2 regions of the Yersinia canariae genome follow, and region 2 is predicted to be linked to the other one. Evidence: predicted binding sites of a transcription regulator. Region 2 holds the regulator's gene; the other holds the start of a gene.

Region 1 (8,278 bases), 720 kb from region 2:
CTGCAAAACGTTTCATAAGCTTGCTTTTAGGATGAGCACTGGTTGAGGTCATTCTTAAATCTCCTTATGTAGACTCACCTTTTTAGCAAACTGTTAAAAATTAGCAACTCATTAACGCATTTTATCTTCTAACCACTGGCTAGTTTGCAATAATGCGCGATGGAAATTGTCATACAGCGGTGTTGATGGTATGGGCAGCAATTTGCCGTCAGCAGAAGAGGAACAAATCAGTTTAGCCTCCTCTTTTGGGCTGAAAGGATCATTTTCCCAAAAACCTGCCAACATTGGCGTCTGGCAGCGACGCCCCAATAATCCTTGCGTTTTCAATGAATAGCGGTTCATTTCAGCTCTGAGTGTTTCATCTGCTGCATCAGCCATCCCCAGGCGGCTGGCCATCACATCCATATACATGTCTGGCATTTTGCGCTGACTATCGGCATTGCACAGAAGATGATGAACAATCGGCCCGAGGCATGCCACTGCGCGCACACGTTGAGGTTCGAGATAGCCCAATCGCACCGCCACATTAGCGCCAAAACGGAAACCAAAAACACTGACTCGTTGATGATCAACCCACGGAATATTTGGCAATGCTTGCAATACTTGTTGATGCAAGAAGCTAGTGTCCTGAGTCAGTTTCCACCGTGATGATGCGCCAACCGAAGGCATGTCTATGGTCAGCATTGCTATCCCTTTCGGTGCCAGATAGTCACGGAACAGGCGATGATAATCACTTTGCAATGTATCCAACCCGCCGCACATCAGCACTGTCGGGAAGGGGGCGCAGCCAATGGTCGGCATATGCAGGAAACCGGTAAGCGTGCCACCATCTGAAATATCAAAACTGAGTTCTTTCAACGTGTAAGGTAGATGTCTGGCCGCTTCTTCATAAGCACGGTTAGACAGCACCTCGATTTGCTCAGCCAGCTCATCGCCTTTCAGATGCGGATAACCTGCAATACTGTACAAATTTGCCGCATTCAGCCAGTACTGGCCGGCGTTCATCGGATCAGCTTCTTCCATGGCTTTTTGCTGCCATTGCATCCCCTGATGGGCCCATTCATAAATCCAGTTACCATTACGATAGCCCACCACAGTATCGAGCAGTTCGTTATCGCTGTGTTCCGCTTTAGAGCAGGCAATTCGTGATAATACTTCTTCAATTTCAAGCGGATCAACACCTCGCCATGTCCATATCAAGCGGTTGATCATCCGGTACCAATGCTGAGTTGTATCCCCATCCAGTGCCGAATGAACACTCATCGCATGGTTGCAATGGGCATGCCGCACTAAAGTTGAGGTTTCAGGATGCTTGAACTTCGGTTTGAACAGAATTTCAGAAAGGTTGGCTTGTGCCATGGTAACAATAGCCTCCATAAGCCGTGATTCAGGCCCGTTAAGGGCTGGTCAGATGGAGTCAAGTGTACTCATACTGCGAGGAAAATGAAACGCCCGGTAGACACCGGGCATATATAGCGGGCTAAATTACTTGCCGCTCAGTGGGGCAACGAAGGTTACCGCCATATCCCATGGTTGTTCAATCCAGGTACCCTGTGGAATATCAACCACATAGTCATCAACTAATGGTCGGCCTGCCGGTTTAGCAAAGACAGTAACAAAATGTGCCTTTGGATACATTTCGCGAATAGCTTTCGCCGTACCGCCAGTATCAACCAAATCATCAATCACGATAAAGCCTTCACCATCACCTTCAGCACGTTTCAGGACTTTGAGCTCACCTTGGTTATCATGGTTATAGCTGGCGATGCAAACGGTGTCGACATAACGAATACCCAGCTCACGCGCCAGAATACCAGCCGGTACTAACCCACCGCGGCTAACCGCAATGATGCCTTTCCATTGGTCGGCAGGCAGTAAACGCTGTGCCAATTTACGGACGTGAATTTGCAACATATCCCAAGTAACGACGTATTTTTCGCTCATAAAGTGTAATCCCAGCCAGTATAGAAGTGGCTTGCCATGGTTCAGAAGGGGAAAAAAGGTTGCGCGAGATTATAGAGAGCCAGCCGAATAAAAACCAGCAATTATCCGGCTAATTAATCAGATCAGTTGCAGTAATTGTGCTGCGATACGCGCGTAATGCCAATGAAAGTGATATTCTCAAACTATCTCGCCATCTTGATGGCGGTTTGTCACCACCCCTAAAATCTTTAGTCATCAACCCAATAGCATCTCTGACATCTCCGCTGTGAGGTTGCCGATATGAGAATGCTGTTACAGGAGACTTACAGTGTCTGAACTGTCTCAACTTTCGCCTCAGCCGTTGTGGGATATTTTCGCAAAAATCTGCTCTATCCCTCACCCGTCTTACCATGAAGAAGCGCTGGCACAACATATTATGGCGTGGGCCAAGGAAAAAGGCCTGCATGCCGAACGTGATAAGGTCGGTAATATCCTGCTGCGTAAGCCGGCTACCAAGGGGATGGAGAACCGTAAGCCCGTTGCACTGCAAGCCCATCTGGATATGGTTCCGCAGAAGAATAATGATACGGTACATGACTTTACCAAAGACCCAATTCAGCCATATATCGACGGTGAATGGGTTAAAGCCCGTGGCACCACATTAGGGGCCGATAACGGCATTGGTATGGCTTCAGCGCTGGCAGTGCTGTCCGACGGTAGCGTCGAACACGGCCCGCTGGAAGTGCTGCTGACCATGACCGAAGAAGCCGGTATGGATGGCGCATTTGGTCTGCAACCTAACTGGCTGAAAGCCGATATTCTGATTAATACCGATTCCGAGCAGGAAGGTGAAATCTATATGGGTTGCGCCGGTGGTATTGATTTTATTACCACTTTTGCACTGCAACGCGAAGCAGTTCCTGCCGGTTACCAGACGTTGAAGTTGACCATTAAAGGCTTGAAAGGCGGTCACTCAGGCGCTGATATCCATTTAGGGCTAGGTAACGCCAATAAACTTCTGGCGCGCTTCTTGTTTGAACAGACCAAAGATTTAGACCTACGGATATTGGATTTGAATGGCGGCACACTGCGTAATGCCATCCCGCGCGAAGGTTCGGTGACCTTGGCGATTGCCGCCGATAAAGTCGATCAGTTGAAAAATCTGAGTCAAGAGTATCTGGTGACGTTGAAAAACGAGCTGGCCGCAGTCGAAAAAAATCTGGCGATATTGCTTGAACCGGTAGCCACAGATGCCAAAGCCCTGACGAAAGAGACTCAACAGCGCCTGGTCGCGTTATTGAATGCCACACCAAACGGTGTTATTCGTATGAGTGACGCGGTGAAAGGTGTGGTTGAAACCTCACTGAATGTGGGTGTGGTGACCATGAATGAGAATGAAGCAGAAATCATTTGTCTGATTCGTTCCCTGATCGACAGCGGCAAAGATTACGTGGTGAGCATGCTGACCGCAATTGGTCAGTTAGCTGGCGCTGAAACAACACCAAAAGGCGGTTACCCCGGCTGGCAGCCTGACCCAAGCTCTCCAGTGATGGCGCTCGTGCGGGAAACCTACCAAAAGCTGTTTAACAAAACGCCAAACATCATGGTTATCCATGCGGGTCTGGAATGTGGTTTGTTCAAAAAACCTTACCCAGAAATGGATATGGTGTCGATTGGGCCAACTATGACAGGGCCACATTCACCGGATGAACAAGTTCATATCGAAAGTGTGGGCCAATATTGGCAATTGCTGACAGCGCTGCTGAAAGCCATTCCTGAGCGCGCATAATACTCGTCATACTTCAAGCTGTGGGGGTGTTGGCTGCACTCCCGCAGTGCGATTATGTGAGTATATTCATATCAACCATGGGGTTACTGACCCGCCATTTGTCAGTGTTACTCCAAACTCAACAGCAATTGCCGCTCAAGTTGCGGGTCAAGCAAAGTGACATGCAACCCAACCAAACGGACTCCCCGCCCCGCGCGCCGCTCATTCCATGCTGTCCGCGCCACTTGCAGTAAATCCACTTTATTCAGCTCCGGCCAAACATGCTCTTGTGTTGTTTGCTGAAAATCATGGAATTTCAATTTCACCCCCTGCCGAGCAATATGCAGGTCCGGCCTGACCTTCCGTAAGCGGGTTTCCAACTCAATATAAAGCGACTCAATTAATGACTCACAACTTTCCCAATCATGAATATCCTCAGCCAGCGTTCGCTCCACTCCGACGGATTTACGCAAGCGATCGGGGGAAACTTCGCGCTCATCAATGCCGTGGCTGCGCTCCCACAACACATGGCCAAACTTGCCAAAGCGCTTTAATAATTCAGCCTGCGGATAGTTTTGAATATCACTACAGGTTATCAATCCCAGTTCCTGGAGACGTTTCGCGGTGACTTTTCCCACTCCGGGGATTTTACTCAGCGGTAACTCATGCAGGAAGGGCAAAACCTGGTCCGGCGTTATTACATACTGGCCATTGGGTTTATTTAAATCAGAGGCTATTTTGGCTAAAAACTTGATAGGAGCAATGCCAGCAGAAGCCGTCAGATTGATCTCCGTGGCAATAGATTGACGGATTTCTTGGGCAATTAAGGTGGCGGAACCGCTGCATGCCGTGCAATCAGAAACATCCAGATAAGCTTCATCCAATGATAGCGGCTCAATTAATGGAGTATAACGAGCAAAAATTTCACGGATATGCAGCGAGGCTTCTTTATAGGCAGCCATTCGGCCTGGGATAACTTTAAGGTGCGGACAAAGTTTAAGTGCCATTGCGGTCGGCATCGCACTACGCACACCATAACGCCGGGCGGGGTAATTGGCTGTGCTTATCACCCCTCGCCGGTCCCGGCTCCCGCCAATCGCAATAGGAATATCACGCAAGCTGGGATCGTCACGCATTTCGACTGCCGCAAAGAAGCAATCCATATCGACGTGAATAATTTTTCGCATGTTTATCCCCCAACCAAACCACTGTATAAGAATACAGTTAAATAGGGAAAATTCAAGATTATCCTAAGCCCTGACCACGCACATTATGTTATGACAAAATACTAAACAGGAAGCATAGCCACTGCTTCAATTTCTAAGGCTAAATCGTGGTGTAAAGTGGGCACGGGTACAACACAACGCGCCGGTTTGTGTGGCCCCAACCACTGAGCATAAAGTGCATTAAAATGTGGCCAGAGTTCAATATCACACAGATAAACGCGCACTTGGACCAAACTGTTGAGATTGCAATGACAGTCGGCTAGAACGCCCTCAATATTGGCAAAAACCTGTTTGACCTGAATATCAAAAGATTGATGTGATAATACAACGCCCTGCGCCGTAATGGGCAGTTGGCCGGAAAGATAGACCATGCCGCCCGCACAAACAGCATGGCTGTAATGGCCCGCGGGGGGCTGGCCCTGTGTTGAGTTTATTAAGATAGGCTCAGACATTATCAAGACTTATCAATAAAATGAGCCAGCCGGTCTAAATCGACATTACCGCCCGAAATAATTACCCCGACCCGTTTGCCCCGAATATCCAACTGATCACCAAACGCAACCGCCGCCCCTAAACACCCGGTGGGCTCAACCACAATTTTCATTCGGCTAGTGAAAAACTTCATCGCCGAGATCAGTTGGCCATCAGTTGCGGTCAGAATATTATCAACTCGCTCCTGAATAACAGGGAAGGTGTAATGGCCTAAAGCCGCAGTTTGCGCGCCATCGGCAATCGTCACTGGGGTATCAATTTTAACAATTTTACCGCTGCGGAAACTCTGCTGCCCATCATTACCGGCTGCGGGTTCCACCCCAATAACCTGGCAATTTGGGTTGAGCGCTTTGGCGACCGTGGCGCACCCGGACAACAGCCCCCCGCCCCCTAACGGCACCAGCAACACATCCAAATCACCCACTTCTTCAAATAACTCTTTAGCGGCCGTTCCTTGCCCGGCCATGACATCCGGGTGGTCATAAGGCGGAATTAACGTTAGCCCCTGCTCTTGCGCCAATTTATGGCTAATTACCTCACGGTCTTCAAGATAGCGGTCATACAGCACCACTTCACCGCCATAACCTTGGGTTGCGGCAATTTTAGCCGCCGGCGCATCTTTAGGCATGACGATAACGGCGCGAATGCCCAATTTACGGGCGGACAAAGCAATAGCTTGTGCATGATTTCCCGACGAAAAAGCAATAACTCCTTTTGCTTGCTGTTCCGGCGATAACTTCACTAATGCGTTATAGGCTCCCCGAAATTTAAATGCGCCCATATGTTGGAAATTTTCGCATTTAAAAAATAACTGTGCGCCAGTCTGTTCGTTAGCGGTGGATGAAGTCAAAACCGGCGTTTTCAGCGCAAAGCCAGCAATCCGCTGATGTGCTTGAATAATATCGTCGTAACAGATTGCTAATGGGGCCATTTTCAGTTTCCTTCAGTCGGGAGATAGGTATAAACGGTCGAGCGGGCAACCCCCAGATTATTGGCAACAACGGTCTGGGCATTTTTCAAATCCATCAAACCTGCTTGCGCCAATTGGCGGACAATCTCACGCCGCTGCGCCGGGTTCAGTGCCCGTGGGGTGGTATTGTGAGCGGCGGCAAATTGTTCCAGTTGAGTGCGCAGCATCTCAAGGCGAGGTGATGCCAGAGACTCGCGAACATCAGTTGCCGTCGTTTGTGTCAGTTGAGACAAGCTGGCACTGACCGCCGAAAACAGCGAAATATCCATATTCAGACAGAGCGCGCCGATGAACTCCCCTTGGCTATTTTTCAGGCCAATTGAGGTACTTTTGGCTGGGCGACCATCTGGAAATTGGTTCGGATAGTTCAGAATGACCTCCGGAAAATTGGGGTCAGCAATACGGCTCAGCCCCAATTCAGTCGCAGGTTCACCGACTTCACGGCCGGATAAGTTGTTTGATATTGCCGCAATGGCATGTTCTGGTTGAGTGAGGTCGTGCAAGACAAATTCCACCAAAGGTGCAAATGTTTTGCCCAGTGCCTCAACGATTTTTTTGCTCTCCCGCAAGAGGAGTTGATCTTCTGTCAGTTTCATTTCTGAATTATTGTCAACTTATGACATTTTGTCAAATTGATTATGCAGTAATAAAATCTCAATCAAAGAGCCGCATATTGCAGCTCTTTTTCGTGACATTGCAGAGTGGGAGTTACTTCAGAATGGAACTTTTCAATGATTTGTCTTGCTGATGGCGCTCTAAAGCTAATTCAATAAGCGTAGTAATCAGTTCCGTCGAACCAATACCCGTAGCACGCCATAATTTGGGATACATACTAATATTCGTAAACCCAGGCAGGGTATTTATCTCATTGATAACCACCGTGTTATCAGGTGTTAAAAAGACGTCAACCCGCGCCATACCACAACATTCGAGTGTTCGAAATGCCGCTAATGCTACTGCTCGAATATTGTCGCTGACGGCACTGTCTATTAGCGCAGGAATAATGACCTGAGCACCGGTTTCATTGATGTATTTTGTGTCATAGGAATAAAACTCGTCACTGATGACAACTTCGCCACACAAACTGGCTTGCGGATGGTCATTACCCAGAACCGCGCATTCTATCTCGCGCCCAACAATAGCTGACTCCACCAACACTTTATGGTCAAAATCAAAGGCTAATGCTACCGCCTGTTCATATTCATGTGCATTACGAACCTTACTCACCCCGACCGAAGAGCCTTGATTGGCCGGCTTAATGAATAAAGGCAAGCCGAGTGTTTCAGTCACCTGCTCAAAACGGTATTTCTCTTTATTAGCCCGTGTCAGCGTTATAAATGGCGCGATATTCAGCCCGGCATCGCGCAGTAACCGCTTGGTGATGTCTTTATCCATACTGACCGCAGAGCCCACGACACCTGAGCCAACGAAAGGAATATTCGCCATGCGCAGCAGACCTTGCAAAGAGCCATCCTCCCCTAATGTCCCGTGAACGATAGGGAAAATGACATCCAACTGGGCTAAAGCAGAAGCATTATCCGCAGCAATAAGTTGCTGATGATTCTGACCCGGAATCAGCGCCACACTTCTGTTTGAGTGATTCAGGGAAATTAATGCTGGGTTCTCTGCATTTAATAAGTAATTGGATGCATCATTAACATGCCATTGCCCTTGTTTATCAATACCGAGCAGCATCACATCGAATTTTTCTTTATCAATTGCCTCTACGATGTTCTTTGCCGACTGCAATGACACTTCATGTTCAGCCGATTTACCGCCAAAAATCACACCAACTCGCAATTTCGACACACTACATTCCTTCTTAAGACCTGGCACTTAGGGGCGCGACCACCCAATAAAACTACACACATACCCTAAATAATTCGAGTTGCAGTAAAG
Region 2 (8,278 bases):
AATATAAATTAGACACAAAGAACAAAGATGCCAATAATGTTTTCACATAAACAACAAGACTATCAGGCAATAAAAAATAAAAGGCCAAAACAGAAGATAATAACAACACAATAATCATTGCTGGCAGTATTCTTTTTATTCTTCTAATAAAAAAATCTTTTAAAGAAAAAACACCAGTATTCATTTGTGAAAAAATTATTGTTGTGATCAGGTAGCCAGATAATACAAAAAACATATCTACACCAAGGAAACCGCCCTTGAATACCTCATAACCGAAAAGTGAAAATTTAACGTGATATAAAAGCACGGATATCACTGCAACAGCCCTTAAACCATCTAACTCCGCCCTGTACTTTGTGATATCAGAAGACATTCTCATCTCTACAAAAAATAGTTTATTTATTTTCCCATAGCAAAAGCCCTTTTACAATATCCTAACAAACGTAGATTGTAAAATACCATTACTTTGAGTCATTTATACATCCTGATTTTTTATTGGCGTGGGCATTAACACTGCTTGAAAGTTTTACTTTTAATTAATTTAACCTCAAAACAGACGCCAGTGGTTTAATCTCAGAATATGTCAATAAAGGGATATTGAGCAACAGGTTAATATGATAAAATCTGTTCCATTCAAATACTGCGGGATGAAATCATGAAGCCAACCAACCTGGAAAAGCTGCTTGCTCAGGCTGAAAGTCTGTGCCAACAACGTAACGTCCGGCTGACACCGCAGCGTCTTGAAGTATTACGCTTAATGGCAGAACAACCTGGCGCAATCAGTGCTTATGATTTATTGGACCTGCTCCGAGTTTCCGAGCCACAAGCTAAGCCGCCCACTGTTTACCGCGCATTAGATTTTTTGCTGGAGCAAGGGTTTATTCACCGCGTCGAATCAGCCAATAGTTACGTATTGTGTCATCATTTTGAAGAGCCAACTCATACCTCTGCGCTATTTATCTGTGATCGCTGCAAGATTGTGACTGAACGCCCCACGATCGGCATTGAAGAAGCTCTGGCGCTGTTAGCACAACAATCTGGTTTTACCCTACGCCATAGCGTGGTAGAAGCCCATGGTTTATGTACTGAATGCGGGAAGGTCGAAGCATGTGAAAGTCACGATCATTGTGATCATGACCATTCTATTGTAATAAAAAAGAAATAACTCTGGCGGATAATAATCTGACTACCGGTAGAAAGTCGGTGGGTTATACATTGTCTGAAGATATGAAAAATTAGAATACTTAAAAAGTAACGCATATTAAATACGACACATCCATGTGTCACATCGATATAAAATTATAAATAAACAGAATGTTTTTATCATTAACACTCTCTTTTATTTCATCGTAACAACCATGTGAAAAAGTATATTAATACTTCACATTCTATAAGTTGAAAGGTTCGATTAATTTATATCGATATTAGGTTAATTCCATTTAACGCTGCTACCAGCGATATTTGCTGTGGTCTTCCCAAGCTTTAACTTCTTTCTCGGCTTGCTCTTTTTGATAGCCGTATTTCTCCTGGATTTTACCCACCAGCTGGTCACGCTTACCTTCAATAACCGTCAGGTCATCATCAGTCAGCTTACCCCATTTCTCTTTCACTTTACCTTTAAACTGCTTCCAGTTACCGTCGGCTTGATCTTTATTCATAATATCTCCGTCAACTTGGTTTTTGGATATGTTTAATTTAATACGGCAAGTAATTTCAATTTATAAATATTTTATTTATATTAGTCATTCTCAGACATAATTTAAATATTATTGCTTCGCTTACCGTATGAATAACTATAGCAGAGGATGCTGACAATTAAAGTCTAATTGATATTAATCACTGCTATTAGGGCAATAAATTAAAAATAAAAATAAATAATATGCAGTTAAAACAGTAGGTAATAGCTTATTATCGGAATGCTCTCAAACTAAATAGGCTAAATATTATGAGGGTTAAAAGAGTCATATACCCTTCTTGTCGAAGGGTATATGTGTAGCATTAAAATCAGATCCAGTCGCCATTGCGGATAACACCAACAGCTAGCCCTTCAATAGTGAAATTTTGCTCACGCAGATCGACGACAATTGGCTGGAACTCACTGTTTTCTGGCAGAAGCTGTACGATATTACCCTGTTTTTTCAGGCGTTTTACCGTCACTTCATCATCAATACGCGCAACGACCACTTGCCCATTACGCACATCCTGAGTTTTATGCACCGCCAACAAGTCACCATCCAGAATACCAATATCTCTCATCGACATCCCATTAACCCGCAGCAGAAAATCTGCACTCGGCTTAAACATGGCAGGGTCGACTTTATAATGCCCTTCGATATGCTGCTGCGCTAACAGTGGCTCACCTGCCGCGACTCGGCCAATCAGTGGTAAGCCGTCTTCCTCTTCCATCAACAGACGGATGCCACGGGACGCGCCGGAGACAATCTCAATAACACCCTTACGGGCCAGTGCTTTTAAATGCTCTTCAGCGGCGTTAGGAGAGCGGAACCCCAGACGCTGCGCAATTTCGGCACGGGTCGGTGGCATACCTGTTTGCGATAAGTGATCGCGCACAAGGTCGTAAACCTCTTGCTGCCTGGTAGTAAGTGCTTTCATTCCGCCCCCTGTTTGTTTATACAGTCTTGCTGTGAGTATATACAGCTATGCGGGTGTTGGGAACCAAAGAGTGAATAAAAACAGGGATTAATCACTGTTTACATCAACAGCGTTGTTAGCCGTATTTTTAACCGACATATTGCCAGAGCACGGTTATCCATATAAAGAGCGCCAACATGATGGCCAAAAACACAGCGGCAGACCCCATATCTTTGGCTCGGCCCGACAATTCATGGAATTCACTGCCGATGCGGTCCACCACAGCTTCAATCGCACTATTAATGACTTCAATAATGATCACTAACACCACGCTCGCGATCAATAAAATGCGCGCGATAGCATCTACATCCAGCCAGAAGGCCAGTATGATAGCGAGTATGGCAGCCACAGATTCTTGGCGAAATGCGGCTTCATTTCTCCAGGCTGCAACTAAGCCTTTCACAGAATAACCGGCTGCTTTATAAACTCGGGTTAATCCTGTTGATTGATTTGCCATATTTTATTGCCTTTATCTTAAGTTAATGATGATTTTTGCCGCTTTCTGTTGTCTCATCACCACAGATCTCAAAACCAGTTTCTGGTATCCTTGCGACGAATTGCTAACAAGAGGCTTCATGTAGTTATGTCAGGTTGGCGTAAAATATATTACAAGTTACTGAATTTACCGCTAAAAATGCTGGTAAAAAGTAAGGTTATTCCGGCAGATCCTGTGACTGAGTTAGGGTTAGACCCGTCTCGTCCTATTCTGTACGTTTTACCTTACAATTCTAAGGCTGATTTGCTGACTTTGCGAGCGCAGTGTCAGGCGCAGGATTTGCCCGACCCATTGATTCCATTGGAAATCGATGGCGTGCAACTTCCCAGCCATGTCTTTATCGATAACGGCCCACGGGTGTTTCGCTATTACGCCCCTAAACAGGAATCAGTAAAGCTATTCCACGATTATTTGGATCTGCATCGCAATAACCCGGAGCTGGATATCCAAATGCTGCCGGTTTCGGTGATGTTTGGTCGCTCTCCGGGCCGTGAAGGCCATGGAACGCCACATCTGCGCGTACTAAACGGCGTAGAAAAATTCTTTGCCGTATTGTGGCTGGGGCGCGATAGCTTTGTGCGTTTTTCGACCACAGTATCACTGCGCCGGATGGCCCGTGAGCATGGTACTGACAAAACTATCGCCCATAAACTGGCACGCGTAGCGCGGATGCACTTCTCACGTCAGCGCCTGGCCGCGGTTGGCCCGAGTCTGCCGGCCCGTCAAGACCTATTCAAAAAGCTGTTAACATCCAAAGCGATTGAAAAAGCGGTCGCAGATGAAGCCCGTACCAAGAAAATCTCCCATGAGAAAGCGCAACAAAACGCCATTACACTGATGGAAGAAATTGCCGCCGACTTCTCGTACGAAGCAGTGCGTCTGTCCGACCGAGTGTTGAGTTGGACATGGAACCGCTTGTATCAAGGGATTAATGTCCATAATGCAGAGCGCGTGCGGCAGTTGGCGCAGGATGGTCATGAAATTGTCTATGTGCCTTGTCATCGCAGCCATATGGACTACCTGCTGCTCTCCTATGTGCTTTATCACCAAGGGCTGGTACCGCCGCATATTGCTGCTGGTATTAACCTTAATTTCTGGCCTGCTGGCCCGATTTTCCGCCGTTTAGGTGCTTTCTTTATCCGCCGGACCTTTAAAGGCAACAAACTCTACTCAACAGTGTTCCGTGAATATCTGGGTGAATTATTCACCCGAGGCTATTCAGTAGAATACTTTGTTGAAGGCGGGCGCTCACGAACTGGCCGTCTGCTGGAACCCAAAACTGGCACCCTGTCGATGACAATACAGGCCATGTTGCGCGGCGGCTCACGCCCAATCACGTTAGTGCCCATTTACATCGGCTACGAGCATGTGATGGAAGTAGGAACTTACGCCAAAGAGTTACGGGGCGCGACCAAAGAGAAAGAGAGTCTATTGCAGATGCTGCGTGGTTTGCGCAAGCTGCGCAATCTCGGTCAGGGCTATGTCAACTTTGGTGAACCAATCCCGTTGACCACCTATCTCAACACTACTGTGCCGCAGTGGCGTGATGCTATCGACCCTATTGAAGCACAGCGCCCAAGTTGGTTGACTCCAGCTGTGAATGATTTGGCCGGTAAGATTATGGTCCGAATTAACAATGCGGCAGCCGCCAATGCTATGAATCTGTGTTCCACCGCATTGTTAGCCTCACGTCAGCGCTCACTAACCCGCGAGCAGTTACTGGAGCAACTCGATTGCTACCTGCAACTGATGCGCAATGTGCCTTATGCGAAAGATGTCACTGTGCCGGACAAAACGCCGGAAGAGTTACTTAATCACGCCTTGAATATGAATAAGTTTGAGGTGGAGAAAGACACTATCGGTGACATTATCATTCTGCCACGGGAACAAGCCGTGCTGATGACCTATTATCGCAATAATATCCAGCACTTACTGATGCTGCCATCATTGATTGCCAGTATGGTGATGTACCATCGCCGTATTACGCGCGCAGAATTATTGCGCCAAATCGGCATGATTTATCCAATGTTGAAAGCCGAATTGTTCCTGCATTACAGTAAAGAACAATTACCACAAACACTGGATACATTGGTGGATGAACTGGCTCGCCAGCAGTTGATTTGCGATAAAGGGAATGAGTTGGTGCTGAATCCGGCCCGCATTCGCCCACTGCAATTACTGGCCGCCGGTGTACGCGAAACTCTGCAACGCTATGCCATTACGTTGTCGTTACTCAGTGCAAACCCCAGCATCAACCGGGGGGCGCTGGAGAAAGAGAGCCGTATTATGGCGCAGCGCTTGTCTGTTCTGCATGGGATTAACGCACCGGAATTCTTCGATAAAGCTGTGTTCTCAACCTTGGTGGGCACATTGCGCGAAGAGGGCTATATCAGTGATAGCGGTGATGCCATTCAAGAACATACGCTGGAAGTTTACAACATGCTGAGTGCGTTGATGACACCGGAAGTGAAGCTGACGATTGAAAGTGTCAGTATGCCGGCTGAAACCAATAATCTACTGCCTGAACCCGAGGCAGAGGATAAAGAAGAGAATTAATGCCTCGCAGCACTAAGCAAAAGTAATAAATAAAATGGCCGGATGACGAATCTGGCCATTTTTTTGACTGTTTGCTAGCGGTGCGTTGATTACAAATAGCTGATAAAAATTCCTAAGAACAGCACCAATCCCACGTAATTATTATTCAAAAATGCGCGAAAACAGGGGTCTCGTTCACGTCCGGCAATCATCTTCTGTTGGTGGACAAACAGTGCGCCAGCCAGCAGGATTGCCCAATAAAATGCGCCACCTAAATGCATTAACCAACCAATCGCCACCATTAATACTAATGTCGCCAGTTGCAGCAAACCGATAATCAATTTGTCATGCTGGCCAAATAAAATGGCAGTCGACTTAATACCAATCTTCAGATCATCATCGCGGTCAACCATGGCATATTGGGTATCATAAGCTACCGTCCAGCAGATATTGGCGAGTAATAACAACCAGCAAACCAAAGGTAAGCTTTCACTCACGGCGGCAAATCCCATCGGAATTGACCAGCCAAACGCCGCGCCCAACACCACCTGCGGCAAATGTGTTACCCGCTTCATAAAGGGGTAAACCCAAGCCAATGCCAGCGCCGCCAGTGACAGCCATATGGTCATGCTATTGAGTGTTAATACCAACCCAAACGAGAGCAATACCAAGACGATAAACAGAATTTTGCTTTCTTTCTCACTGACGAGGCCACTGGGTAAAGGTCGTGAAGCCGTGCGTTTCACAAAACCATCAATACGCCGGTCAGCGTAATCATTGACAACACAACCGGCGGCGCGCATGAAAAAGACACCCAAGACAAAAACAATCAGTATTTTGGTGTCAGGAATACCTTGCCCTGCCAACCATAATGCCCACAGTGTTGGCCACAACAGCAACAATGAGCCAATGGGTTTATCGACCCGCATCAAACGGCAATAAACCCGCCATTTGCTCTGAATATGACTTCCCTTCAATTTCTCACTCTCCAAAATCTCCCCCCCCCTTAAATTACATAAAGCGGCGAGGCCGGTAAAAAAACTTCAGTCAATAACAGAGGCTTACCTGACAAGCGCAGCAACGAGCGGCGCGCCCAAAGTTCATCCTGTCGCCCAACTTGAATATAATCCCGGGTTAAATTGTTGCCACCAAATAAATAGCGTCCAAGGGGTAATGTTCCCAAATCCACCAGCGCCTTATCAGGGCCAGACAGCGTTTCTTCTGGGATAACCGTGCGACCCAGTAGCCAAGGTTGATTATCACCACACAAGACTATTTCGCGTAACCAATAGCGCTGACTTATCGGCAGATGCTCAGCATCTTCCCCTAACTCATCACGCGTAATAAAACACGCCCGCTGGGGTTCAACATGAACCTGCTGGCAATGTTGCTCAAAACGCCGGGTCATCGATCCCAATTCCATCAGCCAATCAGCGACATCAGCAGGAATATTTGGCGACTCAATGGCACACCATTTGATAGGTTTTAAAATTGATGCATCGCCGGTAGACATACGGCCCGCTCCCTGCCGAGGATAAAACAGTCATCCCCACAATTGGTGACTGATAATGAATAAACAGTTAAGCATTGTAACGCAGATTGGGTATCCGGTGACATCAGGTTGCCTTTTAATACGATCACAAAAGAAAGTCACTTCACATCGCGCGATTTCTTATTATTGCTTAATCTGGGGAAGTCAGTCCCTTATAACGGATGATTGCAGCACCAGTGTCAAAACGTCGACTAGACGGCCTGAAATACATCTCAAGTAAATCTGCTGCCTCTTGCCCTGAAAGGTATTTTTTGTTTCCCTGAGTGATGAGTTCAGGAGTCAGACTTTCATAAGCCGTTCTTATCCAAGGATCTATTGATTCCAACCACTCTGCATTTCTTAAATTTGTATCAAAAACATATAACCCTTCTTTATTGGCGGTTTGCACAATGGTGATAACATGTGTTCTTTCAGGGAGAAATAGAATGCTTTCGCCGGGTTGCAACTGACTAATTTCCGCCTTTATCACATTTAAATCAAATGGATAAACATTCACTCTTTCCGGAAAAGATTGGATGGTTTGTTTAAAGGAACTCAGAGAATTTTTGGGGTCATTCTGAAATATTGAAACCTCTATTTCGATACCTTCTTGTTGAAACTGCTCAAGAAATTCATGTAAAAACTTTCCGGAGCTTGTTGAGGCGGCCACATTTTCACGTAACGGTTCAAAAAATTTCTCCGCTAAACTTATTTCGCCAGTATTCAGGTAAGTGAATATGCCGGATGAAGTTAAAACACAAGGGTTTTTCCCTTGGCAAGCATGCCTTAATGCGCTCTCCTCCAACCAATCAAAGTCGGCATTAGTTAATAAGTGAGTTTCGGTAAAGCGATTAGGTGCCCCTCCCGGTAACCGGCCCGGTTTGATAAATTCAGGGCCTTCTTTCAAAATAACGCCCATATCCTGGCCGGTGGCTAAATCAACGGCCCAATAAGTACCGCCGCCACCTTGTCTGACCCAAACGTCACGTGACCCACTGGGTACTGATGGGTCTTTAAGCCGAACTTGCTGTACTTCAATGAGTTTTCCACGCGAGTTTTGTATC

The links. The regulator LexA, encoded in region 2, represses DNA repair genes until DNA is damaged. The targets are predictions, from matches to a motif close to TNCTGTATGTACATACAGNA.
Region 1: the regulator LexA is predicted to act here: its motif matches at 4,898-4,917, upstream of dinB (DNA polymerase IV).

Annotation. Positions count from the first base shown of each region.
Region 1 covers NZ_CP043727.1:3,539,710-3,547,987, forward strand. Annotated here, with positions in the region: gene crl (sigma factor-binding protein Crl) at 1-52, opposite strand, end outside; gene frsA (esterase FrsA) at 112-1,359, opposite strand; gene gpt (xanthine phosphoribosyltransferase) at 1,486-1,944, opposite strand; gene pepD (beta-Ala-His dipeptidase) at 2,252-3,712, shown strand; gene dinB (DNA polymerase IV) at 3,820-4,878, opposite strand; gene F0T03_RS16360 (RidA family protein) at 4,980-5,369, opposite strand; gene F0T03_RS16365 (threo-3-hydroxy-L-aspartate ammonia-lyase) at 5,372-6,340, opposite strand; gene F0T03_RS16370 (helix-turn-helix transcriptional regulator) at 6,343-6,975, opposite strand; gene ddlA (D-alanine--D-alanine ligase) at 7,088-8,188, opposite strand.
Region 2 covers NZ_CP043727.1:4,257,113-4,265,390, forward strand. Annotated here, with positions in the region: gene F0T03_RS19485 (acyltransferase family protein) at 1-373, opposite strand, end outside; gene zur (zinc uptake transcriptional repressor Zur) at 656-1,165, shown strand; gene F0T03_RS19495 (CsbD family protein) at 1,449-1,658, opposite strand; gene lexA (transcriptional repressor LexA) at 2,005-2,613, opposite strand; gene F0T03_RS19505 (diacylglycerol kinase) at 2,741-3,109, opposite strand; gene plsB (glycerol-3-phosphate 1-O-acyltransferase PlsB) at 3,236-5,704, shown strand; gene ubiA (4-hydroxybenzoate octaprenyltransferase) at 5,794-6,660, opposite strand; gene ubiC (chorismate lyase) at 6,690-7,196, opposite strand; gene F0T03_RS19525 (hypothetical protein) at 7,366-8,278, opposite strand, start outside.